DNA from 3 places in the Oryzihumus sp. JJN4-3R genome. Region 3 is predicted to be linked to each of the others. Evidence: predicted binding sites of a transcription regulator. Region 3 holds the regulator's gene; each other region holds the start of a gene.
The links. The regulator LexA, encoded in region 3, represses DNA repair genes until DNA is damaged. The targets are predictions, from matches to a motif close to TCGAACANNTGTTCGA.
Positions count from the first base shown of each region.

Region 1: ruvC (crossover junction endodeoxyribonuclease RuvC) is a predicted target of LexA. The motif match lies at 5,294-5,309, and genes of this name have one in related genera.
Region 2: AC3ANM_RS18360 (HNH endonuclease signature motif containing protein) is a predicted target of LexA. The motif match lies at 6,972-6,987, and genes of this name have one in related genera.

Region 1 covers NZ_CM173229.1:386,089-395,584, forward strand. Annotated here, with positions in the region: gene secF (protein translocase subunit SecF) at 1-399, opposite strand, end outside; gene secD (protein translocase subunit SecD) at 396-2,219, opposite strand; gene yajC (preprotein translocase subunit YajC) at 2,222-2,692, opposite strand; gene ruvB (Holliday junction branch migration DNA helicase RuvB) at 3,018-4,136, opposite strand; gene ruvA (Holliday junction branch migration protein RuvA) at 4,133-4,732, opposite strand; gene ruvC (crossover junction endodeoxyribonuclease RuvC) at 4,729-5,253, opposite strand; gene AC3ANM_RS01700 (YebC/PmpR family DNA-binding transcriptional regulator) at 5,365-6,120, opposite strand; gene pdxT (pyridoxal 5'-phosphate synthase glutaminase subunit PdxT) at 6,256-6,879, opposite strand; gene kynU (kynureninase) at 6,922-8,166, shown strand; gene AC3ANM_RS01715 (methylated-DNA--[protein]-cysteine S-methyltransferase) at 8,170-8,688, opposite strand; gene AC3ANM_RS01720 (AlkA N-terminal domain-containing protein) at 8,685-9,496, opposite strand, start outside.
Region 2 covers NZ_CM173229.1:3,843,383-3,852,878, forward strand. Annotated here, with positions in the region: gene kdpA (potassium-transporting ATPase subunit KdpA) at 1-439, opposite strand, end outside; gene kdpF (K(+)-transporting ATPase subunit F) at 439-525, opposite strand; gene AC3ANM_RS18335 (dipeptidase) at 648-1,847, opposite strand; gene rimO (30S ribosomal protein S12 methylthiotransferase RimO) at 1,885-3,375, shown strand; gene pgsA (CDP-diacylglycerol--glycerol-3-phosphate 3-phosphatidyltransferase) at 3,372-4,088, shown strand; gene AC3ANM_RS18350 (CinA family protein) at 4,085-4,636, shown strand; gene AC3ANM_RS18355 (helix-turn-helix domain-containing protein) at 4,906-5,211, shown strand; gene AC3ANM_RS18360 (HNH endonuclease signature motif containing protein) at 5,631-6,968, opposite strand; gene AC3ANM_RS18365 (Fpg/Nei family DNA glycosylase) at 7,247-8,119, opposite strand; gene AC3ANM_RS18370 (ATP-dependent helicase) at 8,186-9,496, opposite strand, start outside.
Region 3 covers NZ_CM173229.1:1,111,424-1,120,919, forward strand. Annotated here, with positions in the region: gene AC3ANM_RS04930 (vitamin B12-dependent ribonucleotide reductase) at 1-336, opposite strand, end outside; gene nrdR (transcriptional regulator NrdR) at 411-905, opposite strand; gene AC3ANM_RS04940 (DUF6318 family protein) at 1,924-2,514, shown strand; gene AC3ANM_RS04945 (hypothetical protein) at 2,937-3,398, shown strand; gene AC3ANM_RS04950 (iron chaperone) at 3,527-3,889, opposite strand; gene AC3ANM_RS04955 (LysM peptidoglycan-binding domain-containing protein) at 4,016-4,396, opposite strand; gene lexA (transcriptional repressor LexA) at 4,617-5,327, shown strand; gene AC3ANM_RS04965 (SCO4226 family nickel-binding protein) at 5,595-5,843, shown strand; gene AC3ANM_RS04970 (NAD-dependent protein deacetylase) at 5,967-6,842, opposite strand; gene AC3ANM_RS04975 (patatin-like phospholipase family protein) at 6,949-8,340, opposite strand; gene AC3ANM_RS04980 (aminotransferase class V-fold PLP-dependent enzyme) at 8,471-9,496, opposite strand, start outside.

The sequences.
Region 1 (9,496 bases), 730 kb from region 3:
GCCGATGAAGGACGCCGAGACGTTGTTCTCGCTGACGCCGAACGTCTTGGCGAGGTTGGCGCGCGCGTCCTCCGTCTGGGTGTCGCTGAGCTTCTCGGTCTGCACCCGCACCGAGTCGGTGCCGAGCTTGGTGACCACGACGTCCGCGCCCTGGTTCAGGCCGCCGAGGGCGTCCTTGGCCTTGGCCTCGTAGCCCTGCGTGGAGCTGACACCGGAGATGCGCAGCTCGGAGCCGCCGCGGAACTCCAGGCCGAGGTTGAGCCCGCGGGCGAAGATGCCGACGAGGGCGAGGACGAGGATGACGCCGGAGAGGGCGTACCAGGTCTTCTGCCGGCCGACGAAGTCGATCGACCGCTTGCCGGAGTAGAGGTCGTTGCCGAACTGGGCGAAGCTCGTCATGACTGCGCGCTCCCCTCTGCCGCGCGGCGCGCGGCGATCGTGACCCGGCCGCGACCGGCATACAGCGGTTGCTTGGCCCCCAGGCGCTCCGGGTCGAAGCCGGACCACTTGTGGCCCTCCCCGAAGAACCTCGTGTTCGCGAGGATCGCGACGATCGGGTGGGTGAACAGGAACACGACGGCCACGTCGATGAGCGTGGTCAGCATCAGCGTGAACGCGAAGCCGCGCACGTTGCTGGTCGCGAGGATGTAGAGCACCAGCGCCGCGAGCATGTTCACGCCGTCGGCCACCAGGATGGTGCGGCGGGCGCGGGACCAACCGGTCTCCACGGCCTGGCGCAGGTGGCGCCCCTCACGCACCTCGTCCCGGACGCGTTCGAAGAACACGATGAACGAGTCCGCGGTGATACCGATCGAGACGATCAGGCCGGTGACGCCGGCGAGGGTCAGCCGGAAGCCGTGCGACCACCCGAGCAGGACCACCGTCACGTAGGTCAGCAGCGAGGCGATGACCAGCGAGGCGATCGTGACGAAGCCGAGCGCGCGGTACTGGAACAGCGAGTAGATGACGACGAGCAGCAGGCCGATGAGGCCGGCGAGCAGGCCCTTCTGCAGCTGGTCGGTGCCCAGCGTGGGGCTGACCTGCTCCTCGGTCTGCGGCGTGAACGACATCGGCAGCGCACCGAACTTCAGCTGGTCGGCCAGGGTCTTGGCGCTGGCCTCGGTGAAGTTGCCGGTGATGCTGGCGGTGCCGGCGGTGATCGCGCTCTGCGTCACCGGCGCGGAGAGCACCTGGCTGTCGAGCACGATCGCGAACTGGTTGCGCGGCTGCGGCAGCGAGACCAGGCGCGAGGTGACGTCACCGAACTTCTTGGTGCCGTTGGCGTCGAACTTCAGCTGGATCTCGACCTGGTTGGTCTGGGCACCGGTCTGCGTCGTCTGGAAGCCGGAGGTGGCGTCCGCGATGTCGGTGCCGACCACCTCGGCCGGGCCGAGGATGTACTTGGCCTGACGGTCCTGGGAGCAGGTCACCAGCGGCTTGGCCGGGTCGTCGACCAGCGTGGCCAGCTTGGCCTCGGTGGCCTTGTCGGCGCAGTTGAGGGCCTGGAACTGCTGGGCGATGGCGGGGGTGATCCACGCCGGGTCGCTGGCGTTCTTGGGCGTGCCGCTCGCGCCGGTGGCCGGGGCGCTCGGCGTCGCCGTCGGCGTCGCGCCGGACAGCGGCGTGGCCGCGCCGGTGGGCTTGGGCGTCGGGGTCGTGGCCGAGCTCAGCGCCGGCGGGAAGCCGGACTTCGCCGAGGTGGTGGCGGTGCCGGCGGGGGCAGTGGCCTTCGAGGCCGGCGTCGTCGCCTTGCCCGTCGCGGTGCCCGACGGCTTCGGCGTGGCGGTGCCGGTGCCGGTGCTCGTGGGGGTGGGCTGCGGGGCGCCGGCGGCCTCGACCAGCACGGCGCGGAAGCGCAGCTGGGAGGAGCGCTTGAGCGAGTCGATCGTCGCCTTGTCCGGGGTGCCGGGCAGGGAGACCACGACGTTCGCGCCACCCTGGGTGGTCACCTCTGCCTCGGAGACGCCGGTGCTGTCGACGCGCTGGCGCATGATGTCGACGGCCTGGTTGATCTGCTCCTGGCTGATGTTGCCGCCGTTGGTGATCACCGGCTTGAGGATCAGCTGCGTGCCGCCCTCGAGGTCCAGGCCGAGCTTGGGCGTGGCCTGGGCGGTGCCCCAGGTCACGACCGCCGCCAGGAGGCCGTAGAGGCCGACGATCAGGACGACCAGCCCGGCCAGGGTGCGTAGCGGCTTGCGGTTGCGGGGGTTGATGGCCACGGTCAGTCCTGCTCCCCCGGGGTGACCGGACCACCGGTGGAGCCAGCAGCCGGGCCCTCGCCTGCGGTCGTGCTGCCCTGCGTCGTGCTGCCCTGCGTCGTGCTGCCGGGGGTCGTGCCGCCCGGGGTCGCCTCGGCCGGCGTGCTCGCGGCCGGGGCCTCCGGCTCCTCCGTGACAGCCGCAGCCGTCGGGGCGGGGCCGCCGATGGCGCGACGGTCGAAGCGGACCATGACGCCCGGGCTGACCTCCAGGGTGACCACCGTGTCGTCGATGGCGCTGACCCGGCCGAGCAGGCCTGAGGTGGTGGAGACCTCGTCGCCGACGGACAGCTTGCTCTGCAGGTCCTGCACGGCGCGCTGACGGCGACGCTGCGACATGAACATGAAGACGATCAGCAGGACCGGCAGGGCGAAGATGAGCAGGTTACCGATACCGGCCCCCGATGAGGAGGTCGCGGTGGCCAGAGACGACATGAGTCAGTCCTTCACGATGGTTTGGTTGACGCGCACCACAGGAGCACAACGTCCCCGGACGCGCGGAAGTCCCGGACGGAGCCGGTACGTCCGCGTGAGTCTAGGTGAGCGCCGCCACAGCGGCCAAGGAACCCCTCCGAGCGCGGCCATTTCGTGATGAACGGCCACGCATGCGTCATACCGGACGTATGCCGTGTGCCCGCCACCGCGGCCGGCCCACCACCCCTGCGCGCCGGGGTCGCCGCACGGGACACGTCCCGGGCGTGGTGCCGCTCTCGTCGACCTCGACGGTGTGGGGAGCAGTCTGGGGGCGGGTGCGAGCCGGTCAGCCGCCGAAGCGGCCGTCGGTGTCGCCGAAGGGCAGCGGCTGGGCGACCCCGAGGTCCGCGGCGGCCGGCGGGGTGAGCCCGAGGTGCTCCCACGCCAGCGGGGCGGCGGCCCTCCCCCGCGGGGTGCGGATCATGAACCCCTCGCGCACGAGGTAGGGCTCGGCGACGGTCTCGACCGTGTCGGACTCCTCCCCGACGGCGACCGCCAGGGTGCTCAGGCCGACCGGTCCCCCGCCGAAGCGGCGGCACAGGGCCTCCAGCACCGCGCGGTCGAGCCGGTCCAGGCCTCGGTCGTCCACGTCGAAGAGGGCCAGCGCGGCGTGCGCGGCCTTCTCGTCGACGACGCCCCGGCCGTGCACCTGGGCCCAGTCGCGGACCCGGCGCAGCAGCCGGTTGGCGATGCGGGGCGTGCCGCGGGAGCGCCCGGCGATCTCGGCGATGCCGCGCGGGTGGGCCTTGACGTCCAGCAACCGGGCGGAGCGCATGAGGATCTGCTCGAGGTCCTCGGCGGCGTAGTAGTCGAGGTGGCCGGTGAAGCCGAACCGGTCACGCAGCGGCGCCGGCAGCAGGCCGGCGCGGGTGGTGGCGCCGACCACGGTGAACGGGGGCAGCTCCAGCGGGATCGCGGTGGCGCCGGGGCCCTTGCCGACGATGACGTCGACCCGGAAGTCCTCCATCGCCAGGTAGAGCATCTCCTCGGCGGTGCGGGACATGCGGTGGATCTCGTCGAGGAAGAGCACCTCGCCCTCCGCCAGGGAGGACAGGATCGCGGCGAGGTCGCCGGCGTGCTGGATCGCCGGGCCGCTGGTGATCCGGATCGGCTGCTCGAGCTCGGCGGCGATGATCATGGCCAGCGTGGTCTTGCCCAGGCCGGGCGGGCCGGAGAGCAGCACGTGGTCCGGCGGGGCGGAGCGACGCTTGGCCGCCTCGAGCACGAGCGAGAGCTGGTCGCGCACGCGGGACTGGCCGGGGAAGTCCACCAGCCGCTTGGGCCGCAGGGCGGCCTCGACCCGGCGCTCGTCGTCATCGCCGCCGGCGTCGACGATGCGGGCCGTGGCCTCGAACGAGCCGTCGGAGTAGACCTCGTAGGTGCCGGCCGGCAGGTCGCGGCTCACCGGCCCAGCTCCCGCAGCGCGGCCCGCAGCAGGGTGGCGACGTCGGCACCCTCGGCGGCATCGGCAGCGACGGTGTCGACGGCGTCGTCGGCCTGCTTGGCCGACCAGCCCAGGCCGACGAGGGCCTCGTGCACCTGCCCGCGCCACGGCGCTCCGGCGCCGGTGCCGGCCAGCGAGGTCGGGGCGGCACCGGTGGGCAGGCCGATCTTGTCGCGCAGCTCGAGCACGATCCGCTCGGCGCCCTTCTTGCCGATGCCCGGCACCTTGGTCAGGGCGTGGATGTCACCGTCGGACACGGCGTGGCGCAGGGCGTCCGGGGCGTGCACCGCGAGCATCGCCAGGGCCAGCCGGGGCCCGACGCCGGAGACGGTCTGGACCAGCTCGAAGACCCGCCGCTCGTCCTCGTCGGGGAAGCCGTAGAGGGTCAGCGACTCCTCGCGCACCACGAGGGTCGTCGCCAGGCTGGCCGGGTTGCCCGGGCGCAGCCCCGCGGCGGTGGCCGGCGTGGTGTGCACCAGCAGGCCCACTCCCCCGACCTCCACGACGGCGGAGTCGAGGCCGACCGAGAGCACCGGGCCGCGGACGGAGGCGATCACCGGGCACCTGCCCGGGCCGCCGCGGCGGCGCGCTGCAGGCGGTCCTGGGCCGCGCCACGCCATACGTGGCAGATGGCCAGGGCGAGGGCGTCGGCGGCGTCCGCGGGCTCGGGCCGCGTCTCCAGTCGCAGGATGCGGGTCACCATGGTGGTCACCTGGGCCTTGTCCGCGCGGCCGCTACCGGTCACGGCAGCCTTGACCTCGCTCGGGGTGTGCATGGCAAGGGGCAGGCCGCGCTCGGCCGCGGCGAGCATCGCCACGGCGGACGCCTGGGCGGTGCCCATGACGCTGCGCAGGTTGGCCTGGGCGAACACGCGCTCGACGGCGATCGCGTCGGGCTCGTAGCGGTGGATCCACTGCTCCATCTCGGCGCGCAGCGCGTGCAGGCGCAGGTGGGTCTCCTCCTTGGCCGGCGTGCGGATGACGCCGACGGCGACCATGCGCAGCGGCTGGCCGAGGCCGCCGTCGACCACGCCGAGACCGCAGCGGGTCAGGCCGGGGTCGACACCAAGCACGCGCACAACCGGCTCCTCGCCACGACGATCAACGCAGACGTCCTGCCCGAACACCTGTTCGGAGGACAAACGTACCCTGCCGGCGGCGCGTCAGGACAGCGACGCGCCGCCCACCGCTCACTCCTCGTCGAGCTCGGCGAGGATGTCGTCGCTGACGTCGCCGTTGGCCCAGACGTTCTGCACGTCGTCGCTGTCCTCGAGGGCGTCGATGACGCGGAACATCTTGCGCGCGCCGTCGGCGTCGAGCTCGACCTGCAGGGTCGGCACGAACGAGGCCTCGGCCGAGTCGTAGTCGATGCCCGCGCCCTGGAGGGCGGTGCGCACGGCGACGAAGTCACCGGCCTCGCTGATGATCTCGAAGGACTCCCCGAGGTCGTTGACCTCCTCGGCGCCGGCGTCGAGGACCACCTCGAGCAGGTCGTCCTCGGTCAGGTCGCCCTTGGGCACGATCACGACGCCCTTGCGGGTGAAGACGTAGGAGACGCTGCCCGGGTCGGCGAGCTGGCCGCCGTTGCGGGTCAGCGCGGTGCGCACCTCGGCCGCCGCACGGTTGCGGTTGTCGGTGAGGCACTCGATCAGGACGGCCACGCCGTTCGGGGCGTAGCCCTCGTACATGATCGTCTGCCAGTCGGCGCCGCCCGCCTCGGCACCGGAGCCGCGCTTGACGGCGCGGTCGATGTTGTCGTTGGGGACCGAGGTCTTCTTCGCCTTCTGGATGGCGTCGTAGAGCGTCGGGTTGCCCGCGGGGTCACCGCCGCCGGTGCGGGCCGCGACCTCGATGTTCTTGATCAGCTTGGCGAAGAGCTTGCCCCGCTTGGCGTCGATCGCAGCCTTCTTGTGCTTGGTCGTCGCCCATTTGGAGTGGCCGCTCATCGAATCTCCCTATCCCTGCCGAGTGTCCGTGAAATCCGCACGATCCTACTGAGTGCGCGTGCGCCGGGTGCGTGACGGGGTCCGGCACGAAGGTCAGGCCCGAAGGTCAGGCGCGGTGGTCAGGGGCACCAATGGTCAGGCCCGGGCCGACCGCACCATCTGCACGAAGTAGTCGTGGACCCGGTGGTCGCCGGTCACCTCGGGGTGGAAGGACGTGGCGAGCAGGTTGCCCTGGCGCACCGCGACCACGTGACCCTGAGCCGGGCCGGACTCGACCTCGGCGAGCACCTGCACCCCGTCGCCGACCTGCTCCACCCAGGGCGCGCGGATGAACACCGCGCGCACCGGCTCTCCGTCGGCGCCGACGACCTGGGGCATGTGCAGGTCCTCCTCGAAGGAGTCCACCTGCCGGCCGAAGGCGTTGCGCCGCACGGTCATGTCGATCCCGCCGAGGGTCTGCTGGTCGGGGCGCGCGTCGGCGATCCGGTCGGCCAGCATGATCATGCCCGCGCAGGAGCCGTAGACGGGCATCCCGTCGGCGATCCGCTTGCGGATCGGGTCGAAGAGCTCGAAGGCCCGCACCAGCTTGTCCATCGTCGTCGACTCCCCGCCGGGGATGACAAGCGCGTCGACCTCGTCGAGCTCGCGCGGGCGGCGGACCCCCGACGCCTGCGCGCCGAGGGAGGACAGGACGTGGACGTGCTCGCGGACGTCACCCTGGACGGCCAGCACGCCGATGCGAAGGGGGGAGGAGCTCACGGCGCCAGCGTATGCCGTGCCCGTGGCACTACGTTGCGGGGTATGTCCCAGCACGCTGACCTGTCCGCCCGCGCCGCGGACCTCGACGCCTCCTCCCCCCTGGCCGGCACCCGCGACCGGTTCCTCATCCCCGAGGGGGTCATCTACCTCGATGGCAACTCCCTGGGGGCGCTGCCGGCCGCGGTGCCCGGCGTCGTCGAGGACGTCGTGCGGCAGCAGTGGGGTGAACGCTTGATCCGGTCGTGGAACGAGCACGACTGGTGGGGCGCCCCGGAGCGGGCCGGCGACCGGGTCGGCACCCTCGTCGGGGCCGGTCGCGGCCAGGTCGTGGTCACCGACTCCACCTCGGTCAACCTGTTCAAGGTGTTCGTCGCCGCGGCACGGATGCGTCCCGGGCGGCCGGTCGTCCTCACCGACGGGGGCTCCTTCCCCACCGACCTCTACATCGCGGCCGCGGCGGCACGCCTGGTGGACCTGCAGGTGGTCACCGTGACCCACGAGCAGGCGGCCGCGGCGATCGCCGAGCACGGTGACCGGCTGGCGTTCATCGCCTTCTCCCAGGTCGACTACCGCTCCGGCGAGCTGTGGGACCTGCCGGGGCTGACCCGCGCGGCCCACGACGTCGGGGCGCTCGCATGCTGGGACCTGTGCCACTCGGCCGGCATCCACCCCGTCGGGCTCGACGAGCACGAGGTCGACCTGGCCGTCGGGTGCAGCTACAAGTACCTCAACGGCGGTCCTGGTGCCCCCGCGTTCATCTACGTCGCCGCGCGCCACCAGGCCGCGTTCGACCACCCGCTGACCGGCTGGCAGGGCCACGCCGCCCCGTTCGAGATGCGCGGCGACTACGCCCCGGCCGCCGGGATCACGCGGGCCCGGGTGGGCACCGCCCCCCTGCTGTCCCTGCTGGCCATGGAGGCCGCGCTCACGGCATACGACGGGTTGTCCATGGCGGACGTGCGCGCCCACAGCCAGTCGCTGACCGGGTTCTTCCTGGACTGCCTGGACCGCCTCGGGGTGGACCTGCCGGTGGTCACCCCGCGCGACGCGGAGCGGCGCGGCTCCCAGGTCTCGCTACGCCACCCCGAGGCGTACGCCGTGGTGCAGGCGCTCATCGCGCGCGGGGTCATCGGGGACTTCCGCGAGCCCGACGTGATCCGGCTCGGCTTCGCCCCGCTCTACCTCTCCCACGCCGACGTGCTGGCCTCGGCGCAGCACCTGCTGGAGGTGCTGGAGGACAAGGAGTACGAGCGACCCGAGTTCGCCGCCCGCGCGGCGGTCACCTGAGGATCAGAGCAGCATCGGCGGCAGGGCGCCCTCGTGGGTCAGCAGCCACTGCTTGACCGGCAGCCCCCACAGGAAGCCGCCGAGGTTGCCGTCGGTGCGCAGCACCCGGTGGCACGGCACGAACAGCGCGACCCGGTTGTCGGCACAGGCGGCACCCGCCGCCCGCACCGCCTCGACGTTGCCCGCCTGCCCGGCCAGCCCGGTGTAGGTCAGGGTGCTCCCGGCGGGGATGGCCCGCATCGCCCGCCACGCGGCGGCGGTGAACGCGCCGCCGTCCTGGACCACGGGGATCGCGTCGATGGCGTCGAGCTCGCCGGTGAGGTAGCGCTGCACCGCCCGCGTGGCCTCCCCCGCCTCGGGCGCCTCACGCACCGCCCGCGCCTGCTCCAGCGCCGGCAGCCGGGCCAGCAGCAGCTCGACGTCGCCGGTGAAGCCCGCGGCGTGCACGCCGTCGTCGGAGGTCACCATGGTGAAGGGCCCGGCGCCGGTGTCGAGGGTCGTGACGGCCAGGGCGCGGTTCATGCCGGTGCCTGCCCGGGCTCGTCGGCCGGGGAGGACCACAGGTGCAGCGCGGCGTACGCCCGCCACGGGCGCCACGCCTCCGCCCGGGCGGTCAGTGCCCTGGCGTCCATGGGGTCACCCAGCCGTTCCAGGGCCTGTCGCAGGCCGAGGTCCGCGGCCGGGAAGGCGTCGGGGTCACCCAGCGCCCGCATGGCCACGTAGTCAGCGGTCCACGGCCCGATGCCGCGCAGGCGGAGCAGCCCGCGACGGGTCTCCTCGCGGTCGGCGCCCGGGTCGAGGACCACCCGCCCCTCGGCCACGGCGCTCGCGAGGGCACGAAGGGTGTCGCGCCGGCCGGTGGTCAGGCCGAGGCCGTCGAGGTCGCCCCCGGCCACCGCGTCCGCGGTCGGGAACAGGTGCGTCAGCGACCCGGCAGGGGTGTCCAGCGGCTTGCCGAGCCGGGCCACCAGCCGTCCGGCCAGGGTGCGCGCCCCCTTGACGGTGACCTGCTGCCCGAGGACGGCCCGCACGGCGAGCTCGAAGCCGTCGACGTGGCCGGGCACCCGCAGCCCGGGGCGCGCCGCCACGAGCGGGGCCAACAGCGGGTCACGCCCCAGCGCCTCGCGCACGGCCTCGGGGTCGGCATCGAGGTCGAACAGCCGCCGGGTGCGCTGCACGGCCGGGGTGAGGTCGCGCAGGTCCGCCAGCCGCAGCCGCGCGGTGAGGTGCCCCTCCCCGGCGTGCGGGGTGACCGTGACGACGCCGCTGGAGTGCGGCAGGCGCATCGCCCGCCGGTAGGAGACCCGGTCACCCTCCTCCACCCCGGCCA
Region 2 (9,496 bases), 1.4 Mb from region 3:
CCACCGCGAGCCCCGTGGCGGCGGAGGCGAAGTTCTGCACGGTCAGGCCCAGCGCCTGCGTCACTGCCGTCACTCCGGTCTCCCCGGAGTACGCCTGCCAGTTCGTGTTGGTCACGAACGAGATGGCGGTGTTGAACGCCGTGTCCACGTGCATCCCGGACGCTCCCCGCGCCAGCGGCAGGCGCAGCTGGACCAGGATCAGCACGAAGAGCAGCAGGAAGCCCGCGACGGCGAAGGCCACGACCGACACGGCGTAGGTGGTCCAGCGCTGCTCGGCGGAGGGGTTCACCCCGACGACCCGGTAGAGCAGCCGCTCGGCGCGCCAGTGCTTCTCGTCGGCGAAGACGCGGGCCATCCAGTTGCCCAGGGGGACGTGGACGACGGCAAGCGCCACCACGAGCACTCCGATGGTCAGGAGCCCGCTGAGGGTGTCGCCCATCAGAACCTGTCCGGCCGGATGAGGGCGTACACGAGGTACACGATGAGGGCGCCGGCGATGATCCCGGCGACGAGGTTCTCTGTCACCCCCTCAGTACAGCCCCGCTCCCTGCCGCAGGAGCCCTCCGTTGACGCGGCACTGATGCGCCTTGACGTGATCTTGATGCCAGCCCGGAACCGTTGGCCCCGCAGGGCGTTCGGGCGGTGCGTCAGCTCCCCTGACGGTCCAGCTGCTCGTATGTCGCGAGGCTGGGTCCGCGGCTCGCCTGCAGCTCGCGCGCGCCCTCCTCGACCTCCCGCATCACCCGCAGCACGTTGCCGCCGGCCAGCTTGACCAGGTCCTCGTCGGACCAGCCGCGGTCGGCGAGGGCGGCCAGCAGGCGCGGGTAGCCACTGACGTCCTCGAGCCCGACCGGGTAGGTCTCGGTCCCGTCGTAGTCGCCGCCGAGGCCGATGTGGTCGATGCCGGCGACCTCGCGCACGTGCTCGCAATGGGCCACGACGTCCTCGAGGGTGGCCGACGGCTTGGGGTGGGCGACCCGGTAGTCCTGGGTGAACCCCCGGAACGCCTCGTAGTCGGTGGCCTTGACGCCCACCTCGGCCGCCGCGGCCGCCGCCACCCGGCGCCACTCGGCGACGACGGGGGAGACGAACTCCGGCACGAACGTCACCATGCAGACGCCCTCGTTGTCCCGCAGTGAGGTCAGCACGTCGTCGGGGACGTTGCGCGGCACGTCGCAGAGCGCCCTCGCCGAGGAGTGGCTGAAGATCACCGGCACCTCGGTGACCTTGAGCGCGTCGCGCATCGTGTCGGCCGAGACGTGGGACAGGTCCACCAGCATGCCCAGCCGGTTCATCTCGCGGACCACCTCGACGCCGAAGGCCGAGAGGCCGCCGAGCACCGGCTCGTCGGTGGCCGAGTCCGCCCACGGGACGTTGTCGTTGTGGGTCAAGGTCATGTAGCGCACGCCGAGGACGTAGAGCATCCGCAGCGCAGCCAGGGAGCACCCGATCGAGTGCCCGCCCTCGGCGCCCATGAGGGAGGCGATCCGCCCGGAGGCGAAGACGCGCTCCACCTCGTCCGCGGTGCGCGCGAAACCCAGCTCACCGGCATACCGGCCGGTCATCTGGTGCACCGCGTCGACCTGCTCGAGGGTGGCGACCACGGCCGCGTCCCCCTGCAGGGTGCTGGGGACGAAGACCGACCAGAACTGCGCCCCGACCCCGCCTGCGCGCAGGCGCGGCACGTCGGTGCTGGTCGTGCCGACCGGGCCGGCGATGTCGAGGCGCTCGAAGTCGTAGCCGGCCTGCTCGCGGGCCTCCCACGGCAGGTCGTTGTGCCCGTCCACCAGCGGGTGGTGGCGCAGCAGCTCGGTGACGCGGGCGAGGGCGGCGGGGGAGTCGGGCATTCCGTCATTCAACCGCAGCCCATCTATGGTTGACGCCATGACCTCCCTGCCTTCCCCCACTGCGCGCAGCGTCGCCCTCGTGACGCTCGGCTGCGCCCGCAACGAGGTCGACTCCGAGGAGCTGGCCGGTCGGCTGGCCTCCGAAGGCTGGACTCTGGTGGACGACGCCGCCGAGGCCGACGTCGCCGTGGTGAACACGTGCGGGTTCGTCGAGCAGGCCAAGAAGGACTCGATCGACGCCCTGCTCGAAGCCTCCGACCTCAAGGGGGAGGGTCGCACCCAGGCGGTCGTCGCCGTGGGGTGCCTGGCAGAGCGGTATGGCGAGCAGCTCGCCTCCCAGCTGCCCGAGGCCGACGCCGTGCTGGGCTTCGACTCCTACACCGACATGTCCAGCCACCTGTCCGCGATCCTGAACGGGCACAAGCCCGCCTCGCACACCCCTTCGGACCGGCGCCGGCTGCTGCCGCTGTCCCCGGCCAGCCGCCAGGAGGGCTCGGGGTCGGTGGCCCTGCCGGGTCACGGCTCGGCGCCGGGGGCGGCCCCCGAGACGAAGGCCCCCGAGACCGTCACGATCGAAGGCCCGGTCCCCGCGAGCGGGCCGCGCGTCATCCGGGCCCGGCTCGACGGCCGTCCGTGGGCGCCGCTGAAGATCGCCTCCGGCTGCGACCGGCGGTGCGCGTTCTGCGCGATCCCGATGTTCCGCGGGGCGTTCGTCTCGCGCCGCCCCTCCGACGTCCTCGCCGAGGCACGCTGGCTCGGCGAGCACGGGGTCAAGGAGATCTTCCTCGTCAGCGAGAACTCCACGTCCTACGGCAAGGACCTCGGCGACCTGCGCCTGCTGGAGACGATGCTGCCCGAGCTCGTCGCCGTCGACGGGATCGAGCGGGTGCGGGTGTCCTACCTCCAGCCGGCCGAGATCCGCATGGACCTGCTCGACGTCATGGCGGCCACGCCGGGGGTCGTGCCCTACTTCGACATCTCCTTCCAGCACGCCAGCGAGCCGCTGCTGCGCCGGATGCGCCGGTTCGGCTCGCGCGAGGCGTTCCTGGAGCTCATCGACCAGGTGCGGGCCCGCGCCCCCCTGGCCGGTATCCGCTCCAACGTCATCGTCGGCTTCCCCGGCGAGACCGAGCAGGACGTCGCCGAGCTGGAGGCGTTCCTGAGCGCCGCCCGCCTGGACGTGACCGGCGTGTTCGGCTACTCCGATGAGGACGGCACCGAGGCCGAGACCTACGACGGCAAGCTGCCCGAGGAGGTCGTGGCCGAGCGCCTGGCGCACTTCACCTCTCTGGTGGAGGAGCTGAACCTCCAGCGCGCCGAGGAGCGGATCGGCGAGGTGCTCGAGGTGCTCGTGGAGGAGGCCGACGACGAGGAGGTCAGCGGTCGCGCCGCGCACCAGGGGCCAGATGTCGACGGCGTGACGCTGCTCGAGCTCGCCGAGGGGGCGCCGCTCCCGGCGGTCGGCGACCTCGTGACGGCTCGCGTCATCGCCACCGAGGGGATCGACCTGGTCGCGGAGCCGGTGTGAACGCCGCCCTGCCCACGCCCGACGGGCCCGCTCCCGACCCGGACGAGCCGGTCGTCCTCGGCGAGCCCCCGCAGCAGCCGAGCCCCTGGAACATCGCCAACGCGCTGACCGTCCTGCGGATCCTGCTCGTGCCGCTGTTCGGCTGGCTTCTGCTGCTCGACCACGGGACCCAGGCGAAGTGGCGGATCGCCGCCGCGCTGGTGTTCGGCGTGGCCTTGCTGACCGACCGCATCGACGGTGACATCGCCCGGCGGCGCAACCTGGTCACCGACTTCGGCAAGGTCAGCGACCCGATCGCCGACAAGGCGCTCATGGGCATGGCCCTGGTCGGGCTGTCCCTGCTCGACGAGCTCCCGTGGTGGGTGACCATCGTCGTGCTGGCCCGCGAGCTCGGCATCACCGTGCTGCGCTTCTTCGTCATCCGGCACGGCGTCATCCCCGCCAGCCGTGGCGGCAAGCTCAAGACCGGTGTCCAGGCCGTCGCCATCGGGCTGTACGTCCTGCCGCTGCCCGGCCCCTGGCATGCGGTCGCCGTGGTCGCGATGGCGCTCGCCGTCATCGTCACGGTCCTCACCGGTCTGGACTACGTCGCCCGGGCGCTCACCCTGCGCCAGACCAGCCCGCGCGCCGAGGCCAAGCGGGCCCGCCGCGCGGCGCGGGAGGCGGCCAAGGCGGCCGAGCAGGCAGCGGCGAGCGGGCGCGAGACGCCATGACCGACCTGGGGGGAGTGGGCGACCGGTCCGCAGCCGGCCAGGACCTGTATGCCGCGTCGGCAGACCTGGTCTCCCGGCTCACCGCTCGGGGCGAGACGGTGGCCAGCGCGGAGTCGCTCACGGGTGGGCTCGTCGCCGCATCGCTGACCGACGTGCCCGGCTCCTCGGTCGTGGTCCGCGGCGGGGTGGTCGCCTACAACAGCGAGGTCAAGGCGGGCGTCGTCGGCGTCGATGCCGGCCTGCTGGCTGCGGTCGGAGCCGTCGATGCGACCGTGGCCGAGCAGATGGCGTGCGGCGTCCGGGACCGGCTGGGGGCGACCTATGGCCTGGCGACGACCGGCGTGGCCGGGCCTGACCCGTCCGAAGGGAAGGCGGTCGGCACCGTGTTCGTGGCGGTTGCCGGGCCGCACACCACCCGCGTGCGCTCGTTGCTGCTGGAGGGGGACCGGCCCGCCATCCGTCGTCAGTCCGTGGCCGCGGTCCTGGAGCTGCTGGCGCAGGAGCTGCTCGACGAGCGTGACCTCGGTAGTGGTGGCACCGGCCCGTAGTGGCAACAACAACGGCGGCAGCTCGGGCCGGCGGGTGCGTGCGCCTTGGTCGGCATGCTCGCCGAGGCAGCGATGGTGTCCCTGGTGCCACGTGCTGATGGCCGTCCGCGGTCGCCAGGGTGTCGTCGGATAGGACCGGGGAAGAGGACTTGCACCCCGGGAGTTGACCCTGACGTGGGAGGGCAATCGCCGGTCCCGCAGGCGCTACCCCGAGGCGTCGCGGTACCGTGGGGCAGCATCGCAAGTCCGAGCCGTGAGAAGGAGGCGTCATGATCTTGCTTCGTCGTGAACTCGGTGACGTTCTCCGTGAGCAGCGTCAGGCTCAAGGTCGCACCCTGCGCGAGGTCTCTGCCTCGGCGTCGGTCTCGCTCGGCTACCTGAGCGAGGTGGAGCGCGGTGAGAAGGAGGCCTCCTCCGAGCTGCTCGCCTCGATCTGCGGTGCCCTCAACCTGCCGCTGTCGCAGGTCCTCAGCCACGTCTCCGACCGGGTTGCCGAGTCCGAGGCGATGAGCGCTCCGGTGGCCCTGCCGGTCACGCCGATCTCCGGCCGCCTGGTCTCCGCCTCCGCCGCCTGATCGTCACGCAGGCTGACCGTCGGGCCGCCTGAATCACGCCGCCTGATCGCCCGCGTCGTGCGATATTCGCGCCGCGTGGTGGTCGGGCCGCCAGATCTCCCGCGCCGGGTGATGGCCGCGCCCGTGTGACCATCGCGCCGTGTGACCATCGCGCCGCGCGGTGGTCGGCCGCCTGATCGCCTGGGTCGGGTGATGGCCGCGGCGGGCCGGGTGATCCACGCGCCGTCTGATGGTCGGGCCGCCAGATCGCCCGCGTCGGGTGATGGCCGCGCCGCCTGAAGGTCGAACTGGCGAACGAATGCGTCCTGTCTGATCTTCGCGCGAGGGGTCCGTGCCAGCCCACCCTGTGCTGGGGTCAAACCGGCCTTCGGGCATTCCGCTGGCCCTGCCGTCGATCGGCCGGGTGCGGGGCGGGTGCCCTAGAGGTGCCAGGTGACGCCGGTGTCGGTGACCGTGGCGGTCAACCCTCGCTGGTGCACGATCGTGTGGTGCCGCCCGCACAACAACGCCGCGTTGAGCCGGTCCGTGGGCCCGCCGTCGACCCAGTGGGTGACGTGGTGCCCGTCGCACCACCACGGCGGGACCGTGCAGCCCGGGATCGTGCACCCTTGGTCGCGCAGCCACAGGTACCTCAGCTGCGCCGGCGTGAACAGCCGCCGGGCCCTTCCCAGGTCGAGGATCTCCCCGTCGGTGCCGCGGGTAACCGGGATGATCCCGGCGTCGCAGGCGATCCTGCGGACCGTCTCCGGGCCCAGGAGGGTCCCGTTCCCCAGCACCGTCCCGGCCCCGCAGGCGTCCCGCAGCTGCTCGTGGTCCATCGTCACGTAGACCATCGCCTTGGGCTGGGAAGAGACATCCTCCCCCGCGGCCGCCGACCGCCGGCACACCTCCACCAACGCATCCCCGCGTCGCTGGTCCGAGCTCCTGAGGTCGCTGACCCCGTCCGCGGGTTGCGGCGCGGACAGCGGCCCGATTGCCGCCTCCAGCACGCTCGCGCCCTCGGGGTCCAGCCGCAGCAGGTACTCGACCATCCCGTCATCGCTGCGGGGCTGGGACAGGCTCACCCCGTGCTTGAGCCGGTCCTGACGCACCTGGAACTCCCCCTCCCGGCCGTGCTCGGCGATGATCCGCTCCCGCAACCCCCGCACCCCCGACGGCCCCTCGGTCGCCGCCAGGTGCAAGAACCCCTCCCACACCGTCGGCATCGCCTCACGTGTCAACCGCGGCGCCAGCTTGTGCATCTCCGCCAGCGCCACCGCCGCCCCACGCACCCCGACCCGCCCCGACAGCGCGCACGACCGCAGCCGCTGCACACTCCCGTGGTCGAGCACCTGCCCAGCAGCCACCGGCCGCCCCGTGCACGCCGTGGCCACGGTGACCAGGTCCTTGACCCCACCACAGCGATACGACGGAGCCCACTCCAGCACCCACGCCGCCGCCGACGCGTGCGACGAGGTCACCTCGCCGCGCTCGACCGCCTCACCCAGCACCGTCACCTGGGCCGCCTCGACCAGGCGCCGCAACTCATCCAGCCCGCCCATCGCCGGCCCCAGATCCGACCCCTGGCACTCATGGACGACCTCGACCAGCCCGGTCAGCGCGCGCACCGCGGCTCCCACCGCGGCGAACCGCTCCGCGAACGACGCGACGTCGCCACCAGTGCCCTGCGCGCCCGCAGCCGCGGGGAGATCCCCGCAACCGGGCACACCACCGGAGCCGCTGGCCGCGGCCCCTTGGTGACGATCCCCCTGGTGCATGATTCGAACATACATTCGACCACTGACAGGCCTTCGTCCTCGACATGGCTCGCCGACCGGACTTCGGCGCGGCCTCGCCGACCGGCATCTGGCCTTGACGCCCCCGCCGTGTGCCGCCCCCGGCCCCTGCCTCACGGGCCCCGGGACGACCCGCGGCCGTGCGGGTGCTTCGCCGGCTATCTTCACCGGACGCCGAGCGCAGCTCGGCATGCGGCACGCACGCTTGTCCGGTGCGGGCATACGGACTGGGTTCTGTCGTGATCGTGGGGGCGGGCGGGCTACCGGCGGTAGCCGCCGGGGGACCGCCGCCGGCTGGAGCCCAGCGGGCGCTGGGGGCTGCCGTCGTCGGTCGGCCCGAGCCCGCCCTGGCAGCTCGGGCAGTAGAACATCGTGCGGTCCTGCGGGGGCTCGCCGATCATCGCGACGCGGATTGCCTGACCGCAGCGGCGGCACGGACGGCCGGACCGCGCGTGGGCGTAGCTCGTCTCACCGGGTCGGGTGCTCCCGGTGCTGGTCTGGACGGCACCGCGCCGTGCGACGTCCAGCAACCGGCTGGCCCGCTCCACGAGGCCGGTGAGGGCGGCGTCGCTGAGCTCGCCGACCGGGGTCCACGGGTGCAGCCGCTGGAGGAAGAGGGACTCGGCGGCCCAGAGCGTGCCGATGCCGGCGAGGTTGCGCTGGTCCAGCAGGGCGGCGCCGATGGGGGTGTCCGGCGACCGGCGCAGGTTGCTCAAGGCCAGCTCGGCGTCCCAGTCGGGGCCCAGCAGGTCGGGGCCCAGGTGCCCGACGAGGGAGCTCTCGTCGGCGGTGCGGACAAGGTCGAGCATGCCCAGACGCAGCCCCAGGGCGGTCCATCGCTCGGTGCCGAGGACTGCGCGCAGCCGGTCGTTGGACAGCTGTCGTCGCGTGAGTGACGCCGTGGCCTCGACGCGCCACTGACCCTCCATGCGCAGGTGGCTGTGCAAGGTCACGCCGGAGTCGAGGCGTTGCAGGATGTGCTTGCCCCGGCTGAGCACTTCGAGGGTCGTGGCACCGCGCAGGTCAACGGTGGCCAAGGCCGGCCAGCGCAGGTCGGCCACCTCGAGGGGCTGGCCGCTCAGCGCCTGGTCGAGGCGATGTGCGGTGCGCCAGACGGTGTCGCCCTCAGGCACAACCCGCCTCCACCACCGCGGGCGTGCCCCACCAGGCGGTGCCGACGGAAAGAACAGACTGGTGCGTCATCGACGGAGCCGTAGACCGCGCGGTGTGGCGTGGAACCCGGCCTCGGCCAGCGCGGCGGCCAGCGGGTGGTCGGAGCCGAGCACGGCACCGCCGTCAGCCTTCTCCACCGTGAGGCGACCGAGGGCCCCCTCGCGCACCGCCAGCGCCAGTGCGTCGGCGGCGGCCTGGAGGACGGCCGGCTCCTCGGACCAGGACAGCAGCGTCTTGCCTCCGCGCTCGACGTAGATCGCCAGCGCGCCATCGACGAGGACCACCAGGGCGCCGGCCTTGCGCCCCGGCTTGTGTCCGGCGGTCTCACCGGCCCGCTCGGGCCAGTGCAGCGCCGCGCCGTAGGGGTTGGCGGGGTCGGAGGCGGCCAGGACGACGGCTGCAGGCCCAGCCGGGGTCCGCGGACCGCGACGCCCCGCTGCCCACGCGCCGGCACCGGGAGCCGAACCCGCGCGAGCGCCGGGTCCAGCACCAGAGCCAGGTCCGGAACCGAACCCTCCAGAGCCGCGCACGGGCGCACCGGGGGCGTCCGACCCCCACGGGTCTGCATTGCCCATCGCCGCAGGAGCCCACGACTCCTGGGTCTCCGGCAGCGGCCGGCTGAACGCCCGCAGTCGGTCGACCGCCCCGGTCGTGGCGAACTGGGCCGCACCCAGGCCCTCGACGAAGTAGCCCCGCCGCACCCGCCCGGACTCCTCGGCGGCGGCGAGCACGCGGTAGACGCCGGCGAACCCGCCGGTCACGCCCTCGGCAACCACGGACCCGCGCGTCACGACGCCGTAGCGGTCGAGGAGCACCTCGGCCGTGGCGTAGGACCGGACCGTGGCGTCCGGCTCGACCTCGGGAAGCAGCGACCACCGGCCGGCGGCCGTGGGCGGCCCGGAGCGCGCGGGGAGAGCCGGCCGCCCGCCGGCCGGGCGTCGCCCACCCGAGAGCGCGCCGAGGCTTCCCATACGGCCGGAGTAACGCGTCGAACGCGGGGCAGTACGTCGGGGCTTGTGCGCCGTGCGGCCACCGGAGAGCAGCGCGCGCAGCGGCGTCAGGGTGTCGTTGGAGACGTGACCCGACCACACGAGGTCCCAGAGCACCTGGGTCAGTGCGGCGTCGTCGGTGCTGCCGACCGCGTCGGAGAGCGTCCGGAAGAAGAACGCGCCGCCACCTGCGAGGGCGTCGAGGACCGCCCGGTGCATCTCGTCCAGCTCCAGGGAGGCGTCGGGCTCGGCCAGGGTCAGGTGCGCGGTCTCGGCCAGGTGCAGCGAGACCCAGCCGTCGTCGCCGGGCAGGGCGGCGTGACCGCGCCAGATCACCTCGCCGGAGGC
Region 3 (9,496 bases):
GTAGCCGTGGTCCTTGCCGGCCTTGACGTAGGTCAGCACGACGCGGTCGATGAGCTGCTTGAGGCTCTTCTCGCGCTTGTCGGTGCCGACGGCGCCGCGGAAGTACTTCGTCGTGACGATCGTGGAGGCGTTGACCGACCAGAAGTCGGGGAACTCCACGCCGCGCTGCTCGAAGATCGTCTCGCCGGTCTTCCAGTTCTGCTGGACGACGTCGCGGTGCTCCCAGGTCACCTCGTCGTAGGGGTGGACACCAGCGGTCGTGAAGATCCGCTCGATCTTCACGCCCTTCTTCGTGCCCTTGCGCGCGGCTGCTCGTGCGCCCGTGGTCTCAGTCATCTGGTGTCCTCCCGTGACCCCATCGATGGATTTCAGTCTTCACCCGACCACCGACAGGTGGTGGGCCGTGCTGCTTACGTGCGGGGCGCGATACCGGAGCTGTCCGGCTCGGCACCCGTGGCTTCGCGCTCGGCGCGGAGCAAGGTGATGGCCGCCTCGAAGTCCTCGAGGCTGTCGAAGGCCTGGTAGACGCTGGCGAAGCGCAGGTAGGCCACCTCGTCCAGCTCGCGCAGCGGCCCGAGGATCGCCAGCCCCACCTCGTGGGCGTCGATCTCGGCGCTGCCGGCCGCGCGGATGGACTCCTCCACCTGCTGGGCCAGCAGGGCCAGGTCGTCCTCGGAGACCGGGCGGCCCTGGCAGGCCTTGCGGACGCCGACGAGCACCTTGTGGCGGCTGAACGGCTCGCTCGCGCCGGAGCGCTTGACGACGTTCAGGCTCGCCGACTCGACGGTCGTGAACCGCTTGCCGCACTCCGGGCACTGCCGGCGGCGGCGGATGGCGGTGCCGTCGTCAGCCGTCCGGCTGTCGATGACCCGCGAGTCGGTGTGGCGGCAGAAGGGGCAGTGCATGTGGGCTCCTCCCCCTTCGTTCGTGGTGCCTGCGGTGCGTGGTGCGGTGGTGCTGCGGTCCTGCTCGGTATGCCGTGTGCCTGGGGCTCGCGGCAGGTGCCTCTTGCGTCGTGATCCGGTGGTTGCACCCGGTCCCGTCCTGGCGTCCTGCTGCGTCGCCCTGTGGATGGACTTGGGGATTTCCCGTGGATGAACTGTGGGAAAGCCCCAGTCGCCTGGGGACTACATGTGGACGTCTTACAGGGGTGTAACTACTAGATGTAGGGATCATATGCCCTCTGCGGCCCAGCTCGTCACCGAATCGGCCGATGTCGATGTGATCATTTCGTTGCCGCAGGTCAGAGGCCATGGCGGGGACAAATCGGGCGTGTCAAGGGTCGGCGTGTCGCGGTTCTGTGGCCCCGGTCACAGGGCTTCGGACCCCCGGATGGCCGGTGCGGACGCCCTGTGGACCCCCACATCTGGGGGTCCGGCGGGCGCCTGTGGGGTCTCGGGGTGGGGTGTCGCTGGGTGCGCGCCGCCACTCCCCCTTGCTTCCCCGCTCTGCCGAGATTCGGTGCGCTCTGCCGAGGTTTGAACCTTGGCAGAGCGCACCGTTGTTCGGCAGAGCTCAAGTACGGCCGGCCCCCGCCGCGGTCGCCGCGTCTCCCGGCCCTGGGCCCTCGTCCTGGACCTGGGCCCTCGCCAGTGCATGCACGGTGGACCGTCGTCGCGGGGTTTCGGCGACTCATGGCGCCCGAAGTGCCGCGAGGTCGGTCGAGCGTGCACAGGACGATCGTGCCCTCTTGGCCTGGCCCAGCTCCGGCGCTCGTCTTAGCGGGCTGAGGGGTCGGCCCGCCGTGTGCAGCCTGTCCGTAGCGCGTCCTGCCGTCGTGACTGAGCGCCACGCGCACGCCGGGCTGTGGATCCACCGGAGGCGAAATGCGCCGATTCGGGCATGCTGGGCTCGGGAGCGGTGGGGGTTCCGCCAGTGGGGGCCCGCGCCGAACGATCCGACCGTGGGGACCGGGGAGGACACGTGGGGACTCAATCGACCTGGCGCTGGGCTATCGCGATCTCGGCGCTGGCGCTGACCACCGCCTGCGGAGGCCAGGCGACACCGGAGGCTTCGGGCAGCGCATCGGCGCCGTCACCGACAGCTGACCCGGCGCCCTCGACCAGCTCCCCCACCTCGTCCACACCAGCGATCGACCCCAACATCCCCGCCGCCGCCCGAGCCCACACCCCCGCCGGCGCCGAAGCCTTCGTCACGTACTACTTCGCTCAGGTCAACAAGTCGTGGGCCACACCACAGACTGGACTCTTACCCCCTCTCTGCCAACCCAGTTCTAAGAGCTGCGCCTCTTTCGAGCAGACGGCCGTCGACCTGAAGGCGAAGGATCGACGGTATGACGGCAACCCGGTCACCACAAAGCTTGTTGGAGCACTCGGCAAAGGGCCCGCTGGACAGCAGTCCGTGCTTTACGAGGGGATTCAGGAGCGCCGCAACGTAGTGGATAGCAGCGGGAGAGTAGTCAGCACGGACGCCAAGAAGAACGTGCGCTTCGAGGTCAACCTGGCTTGGCGTGATGGGGCCTGGTCGATCGCCACGATCAAGGGGATGGAGTGAGAGCCCGCGCTCGCGTTGGCTCCGCGATTCTTTGCGCGGCAATCATTGGGCTGATACCGGCCGGCTGGGCAGTGGCTGACGTCAACGGGAGTGGGAGGGCAGATGGCCTAACCGTAAGGATCACCGACCGCATCAAGGCACAGTCGCGCACTTCAAGGGATGGAGCCAGCAGTGTCCTGCCCAAGAACTACGCCTACTCGAGCGTGATTGCATGTGCCGACAACGCCCCAGGCACGGTGGCAGAACCATCGTGCAAGGCCGCGGTCGACGCCTGCGCGGGGAACACCAAGCAGCAGGGCCTAGGACCCTTGATTCGGATCTTCCGCCGAGAGGTGGACGGAATGGGCAAGCCCAAAGGGCCATGGGAGTGGTTGGGCACCAGTTGTGACCCCTCAATCGTGCCCGGGAAGCCTGTACTTGGCATGGCACAGATCATCAGCGCGTTCAGGCGCACGCCTTTCGCCAAGCCGCAGGTGCACATCCAGCCCGAGGGCAACCAGACGCTGGTCACCCTCCCCACCTACTTCGAGGTTCGCTGGCCAAGCGCCGGCTACCAACCCGGCGAGATCGACACTCCAGACCCCACCCAGATGCTCGGCCACACCGTCCGCATCCGGCCCCTCGCCGCCGGCTACACCTACGCCTTCGGCGACGGCACCCACCTCGGCCCGACAGACTCCCCCGGCGGCACCTACCCCGACGGCGACATCCGGCACACCTACGACAAGCCCGGCACCGTCACCACCCAGATCACCATCACCTACGGCGGCGAGTTCAGCATCGACGGCGGCCAGTGGATACGGATCCCCGCCACCGCCAGCGTGACCGGCCCGCCCCAAGCCCTACGCGTCCGGACGGCCCACAACCGCCTCTACAGCAACTGACGCCTTCGACCGGCGAGAACTGAGCCGTCGACCGGCACGCCCAGGAGGGTGGGAGACCACCCCCAGCCGAGCGCAGTCGGCGGGACCGCCACGGGCAGGGACCCACAGCGTCGACCACGAGTGGGCCGTCAGCTCGGGACGTCCGACCTCTCGCGGGCCAGGTGAGCCGCCATCCGCCCGATGAGCTCATAGGGAACGGGACTGCCGAGCGGGAAATGCAGCGTTCCCTTCGACGCGCGGAAGGGGACGATCTCCTCGCGGAACTCCGCGTCACCTTCGGGCACCGGATAGATGCTCACGTGGTTCTTCCACCCCGCGAAGTACACCAGGGACTTCCCACGGAGCGTGATGGTCGGGATCTGGTAGCTGATCCGCTCCCCTGCGTTCGGCACGGCGTCATGAATCGCACCGCGGATAGCCTCGAGGACGGCCTGGACCTCCACGGGGAAGCCCGCGATGTACTCATCGACATTCGCCCTCGGATCTGCCACCACGCCATCATCTGGCCAGACCGGCGCCGGAGCCACCACACGCACCCGGCATACCGGGCAATGCAGAGGCACCGGCATGAGAAGGGGCCTCACGCCGTGGCGCGAGGCCCCGAGAAACCGCCGGCCTTAGCCGACCCGCGGGATGAGCAGGCTCTGGCCGGCGTGGACGTCGCTCGTGCTCAGGTTGTTGGCCAGCTGGATCTGCACGATGCCCTCGCGGATCGGGAGCTTGGGCAGCTGGGTGGCCGCCACCTCGGACAGGGTCTGCCCGGCCGAGACGGTCACGGCGTGGTCGATCGTCACCGTGGGCACGGACGGGCCGGGGGCGAGCAGGAACGCCACCCAGCTCAGCACGCCGAGCACGGTCATGGTGATCGACAGGCGGCCGCGACGGGTGAGGCGGAGCCGCGGCGCGGGGCGGCAGTCCACCTGGTCACCCGTAGGCACCAGGCGGAGCTGGGGACGGGTCGAAGTGGGGGCCAGGTCCCAGGCAACTGCTGCGCTCATCGTGTCCTCCATGACATCAAGCGGGTCGGTCGGCTGAACGTGGAACTGTGTTCGATAGAACGTCTGTACGGATTTGTAGCACGAGCATCGGACGAATGGGAAGTGATTGGTCGAACAAACGTTTGAAATTTGTGTTCGACCCCACTACGCTTCGTTCATGTCAGGGAGCAAAACACCGACCTCTGACAGACCACCCACAGGTGCCGGACAAGGGGATGAGATGGCCGAGATCCACGAGATGCCCGACCGCGACAAGGGCGACACCCTGACCGCGCGGCAACGGCGCGTCCTCGAGATCATCCGCAACTCCGTGGACCGTCGCGGCTACCCACCCAGCCTGCGCGAGATCGGCGAGGCCGTCGGGCTGGCCAGCCCCAGCAGCGTCGCGCACCAGCTGTCCATGCTCGAGCGCAAGGGCTACCTGCGCCGCGACCCCAACCGCCCCCGCGCCATCGAGGTCGTCTCCCCTGACACCGGCGCCGAGGACAAGGGCTACCGCGCCGGCGACCAGCGCGAGGGCACCGTCGACGCCACCGGCAGCGGCGATGCGCACCCCGCCGCGTCCTACGTCCCGGTCGTCGGCCGCATCGCCGCCGGTGGGCCGATCCTGGCCGAGCAGGTCGTCGAGGACGTCTTCCCGATGCCCAAGCAGATCGTCGGCGAGGGCCAGCTCTTCCTGCTCAAGGTCGTCGGTGACTCGATGGTCGACGTCGCGATCTGCGACGGCGACTGGGTCGTCGTGCGCCAGCAGCCCAACGCCGAGAACGGCGACATCGTCGCAGCCATGCTCGACAACGAGGCCACGGTCAAGACGTTCAAGCGCAAGGACGGCCACGTCTGGCTGATGCCGCACAACGAGGCCTACCAGCCGATCGACGGCGACGAGGCCACCATCCTGGGCAAGGTCACCGCGGTCCTGCGCCGGGTCTGACCTCCGAGGGGTCAACCCCTCCACCTGTATGCCGTGTGGCCGGCCCTTCGGGGCCGGCCACCGCTGCATAGAGGCACCGTCGCGACCTGCCTTCGCTCGGCCCCGGCTTTGTCCGACGGTCGCGACGCTCCAGCGTGCCCGCGGTCGCGCACTCTGAGACCAGATCCAGCGCGGGCGACGACGTAGGCCAAACAGCCGACGGCTCTGACCCCACGCATGCCTAGCCTCGCATCGGCACCCCAGCCACCCGTCACGAGAGGTAGAGACATGCCCGAGTTCATGGACGTCCACACCGGGATGAAGGGGATCAGCCCGGAGGCCTTGGCCGAGGCACACAACGCTGACCTGGCCATCGAGGGCGAGGAAGGCGTGCACTTCAAGCACGCGTGGGCCGACCCCGAGAGCGGCATGGTCTACTGCCTGTCCGAGGCCCCCTCGGCCGATGCGGTGCGCAGGATCCACGAGCGGACCGGCCACCCGGCCGCCGAGATCCACCCGGTGCCGGTCCAGGCCTGAGATCCCAGGTCGCCAGCGCGCCCCACTGGTGCCGTCGGGCATCCGTGTGGCGCGCTCGCGCCGCGCCACATCGATCCGGCGCGGCACACGAATGCGGCACGGCCTACGGTAGGAGAACCCGCCTCAGGACGGCGAGGGGGCGCGATACCGGCTGACCCCGACCCGGCCGGCAAGCTCGGTGAGGGTCGCCCCCAGGGCCGCGTCGAGCCGGATCGTCGCCTCACCGTCGCCCCGGCTGTGACCCCGGGTCACGATCGCCACGGGGAGGCCGCACGCGGCGGCGCGCCGGACGAACCGGTAGCCGCTCATCACCTGCAACGACGAGCCGAGCACGACCAGCCCGTCGCTCGCTTCGACCTCGGCAAAGCACTGCGCCACCAGGGGTTTGGGCACCGACTCGCCGAAGAACACCACGTCGGGCTTGAGCTCGTCCGAGCCGCAGACCAGGCATCGCGGCGGGTGGAAGCGCGCCACCGCCTCCTCGGAGAGCACGACGTCGCCATCCGGGCGGATCTCGCCGATGACGACCTCGAAGTCCGGGTTCGCCTCGCGCAGCCGGGCATCGAGGTCGGCCCGGCGCGAACGGTCGCCGCACTGCAGGCAGACCACGAGGTCGAGGTTGCCGTGCAGCTCCAGGACGTCGCGGGCGCCGGCGGACTGGTGCAGGCCGTCGACGTTCTGCGTGATCAGCGCGCGCAGGTGCCCGGCCTGCTGGAGGGCGGCGACGGCCTCGTGCCCGCGGTTCGGCCCGGCGGCCGCGAACCGCCGCCAGCCGACGTAGCTGCGGGCCCAGTAGCGCCGTCGGTTCTCCGCGGACGCCACGAAGTCGCCGTAGGTCATCGGCGTCACCCGCCGCTTGCCGTCGGGGCCGCGGTAGTCGGGGATGCCGGACTCGGTGCTCAGGCCGGCGCCGGTGAGGACGACGACGTTGCCACCGGCGACGAGGTCGGCCAGACGGGCCAGCTCGCCCTCGGCTGTGTCCTCGATCGCCAGACTCACGCCAGCCAGTATCCCCCGCCGGGCCGGACCCGTTGGCCCGCACCCAGAGGGCTAGGCATCCGCCGGCTCCCCGTCAGCCGGCCGGCGTTGCAGGGCCGTCCCGGACCTACCAGCGCCCGAGCAGCGCCCGCTTGGCCGACCCGCGCAACGCCCGGCGGACCACGTCGTGGTCGGCGACCTTGGGGTGCGGCGGGCGCAACGGGGCGTCGATGCGGATCACGTCCGGGACGTAGCGGCGGACCACGTCGTCGGCGACGAGGTAGCCGTGGCGCTCGAGGATGCGCTGCTCGTCCTTGGTGAAGGCATCGAGGTCGGTGCGCACCGCGTCGATCAGCTCCACCGACGCCGGGTCGTAGCCCTCGGCGACGACGGTGTCGAGGCCCCACGTCGAGCCGGCCATGACGTCGCGGGCGAAGCTGGCGTGCAGCCAGCGCAACCGCACCGATGTGCCGCCACCGGTCGCGACGCCCAGGATCTGCAGCAGTCGGCCCCACACGGTGCGCTCGGTGTGCGCGCGGAACACCGCTCCCCCGTCGCTGACCAGGACGGTGGCGTGGTTGCGCCACACCGGCTCCAGGCCCAGGTTGTCGTAGACGCCACCGTCGGTCAGCCGGATCGCCTCGAGGATCGCGGCCCGCTGCTCCGGCGTCTCGTGATCGGGGTGACCACCGGTGAGGCCGAGGTCCTTGCCGGGCAACGTCATCGGCGCGAAGAACGGCGGAAACGCGCACGAGGCGGCTACGGCGTCAGCGATGCGCACCGACGACGGTGGGGCGGCGTAACCCAGCCGGTAGTCGCCCATCCTGCCGTTGGGCCGGTTGGCCGTCGGGTCGGCGAACGTCCAGTCGACGCCGTAGGCCACCTCGGTGGCGCCCATCACGATGGCCGGCCCCCCGGTCTCGTTGTCCCGTAACGGTTTCGACCACCACGGGACCGCCTCGACGTAGGCGTCGGCGAGCGCCCGCACCGCACTGTCGGGCATCGACCACCGCGACGGCCAGAGCTTGGACAGCAGCGCCGGGGTCCGCACGTTGCGCGAGGTCAGCCGGCGCAGCGGCTCGGCGACGTGTTCTTCGAAACCCTGCACCACCATGGCCTCGCCGCTGAGCATCGCGCCGTGCTCGGCCGGCCACACCAGGCCGGGGTCCGCGAGGAGGCTGGCCGTGATCGAGCCGCCGGAGACGGCGCTGATCGTGCGTATCTGGCCCAGGACGCCCAGCTCGTTGAGCCGGCGGACGGCACCGAGGTGGAAGAGCGCGGCGCGGAAGCCTCCCCCTGACAGGCACAGCCCCACGCCGTCGCGCCGGACCCGGGTCGGGGTCGGACTGGCGCTCTGCTCGGCCGGGGCAGGGCCCTGCCCGGCGACGGGCGGTGCCCCGGGGGCCCCCGCCACCGCAGGTTCCTCCGAGCCACCCCGCTCCCCCGGCGCCTGCTGCGGGACGACCTGCGTCTCCGCGTCACGGTCGGGTCGGCCCCCACGACGCTGCGACTCGCTCATTTCCGGATCCCACCACAGGCCACGGACAGTCGCGCGCGGAAGGCGGGCACACGGCATACCGGCCGGACCGGTGCGCCACCGCTCGGTCCGCGAGTCACCCGAGTCAGCATTGCCCGGTCCGCGAAAGGGCTCAGGTGGTGACGGGCAGCCCGGCCAGCGCCTCGGCGACGAGATCGACGTCGGCGCGGGTGTTCCACACGTGGAAGGCGATCCGCACCCGGCCCGCGCGCGAAGCGACCACCGCGCCCGCCTGCTCGAGACGGTGCGCCATCGCCCCGCTCGGGTCGCACAGCGAGACCACCGGACGGGCACACAGCTCCAGACCCAGCTCGCCGCGCAGCGCGTTGGCCAGGGCCACGTCGTGGTCGCGGATGACCGACGTGGGCACGCGACTGAGGACCTCCAGCGCCGGCACCGCCCCGGCCCAAGACAGCCACGCCGGGGAGACGTCGAAGCGCCGCGCGTCCTGGGCGAGGTGCATCGACGGGCCGTAGCAGGACGCCCAGATCTCGTCGCCGGCGTACCAGCCCGCGTTGACCGGGCGGAGCCGGTCGCGCACCTGCGGCGCGACCGTGAGGTATGCCGTGCCCCGGGGCTGGCACATCCACTTGTACGCCGAGCAGACGGTGATGTCGAAATCCGTTGCGGTGACAGGCATCCAGCCCGCCGCCTGGGTCAGGTCGCAGAACGTCAGGGCGCCATGGGCCCGCGCTGCAGCCACGACGGCCTCGGCGTCACAGAGGCTGCCGCAGGCGCTCTGCGCCAGCGAGAACGCCACGAGCGTGGTCCGCTCGCCGACCGCCGCGGCCAGCTCGCCGAGCGGCACCTGGCGCACGGTGATGCCTCGGCCCTGCTCGGCGGCCACGAGGAAGGGGTAGACCATCGAGGAGAAGTCCCCCTCGACGCACACCACCTCGGCGCCCTCGGGCAGCGAGGCCGCGACCATGCCGGCGAACACCGACGTCTGGGAACCCACGGCCACCCAGTCCCGCGGCACCCCGACGAACGTGGCGTACAGGTCGCGCGCCTGCTGGACGAGCCCGTCATAGCCGACCGCGCTGGCGCGGCCGGACTGCCACTCGACCAGCGCGCGCTGGAGGGCCTCGACGACCGGGATCGGCGGCAGGCCGAGGGTCGCGGCGTTGAGGAAGCCCGG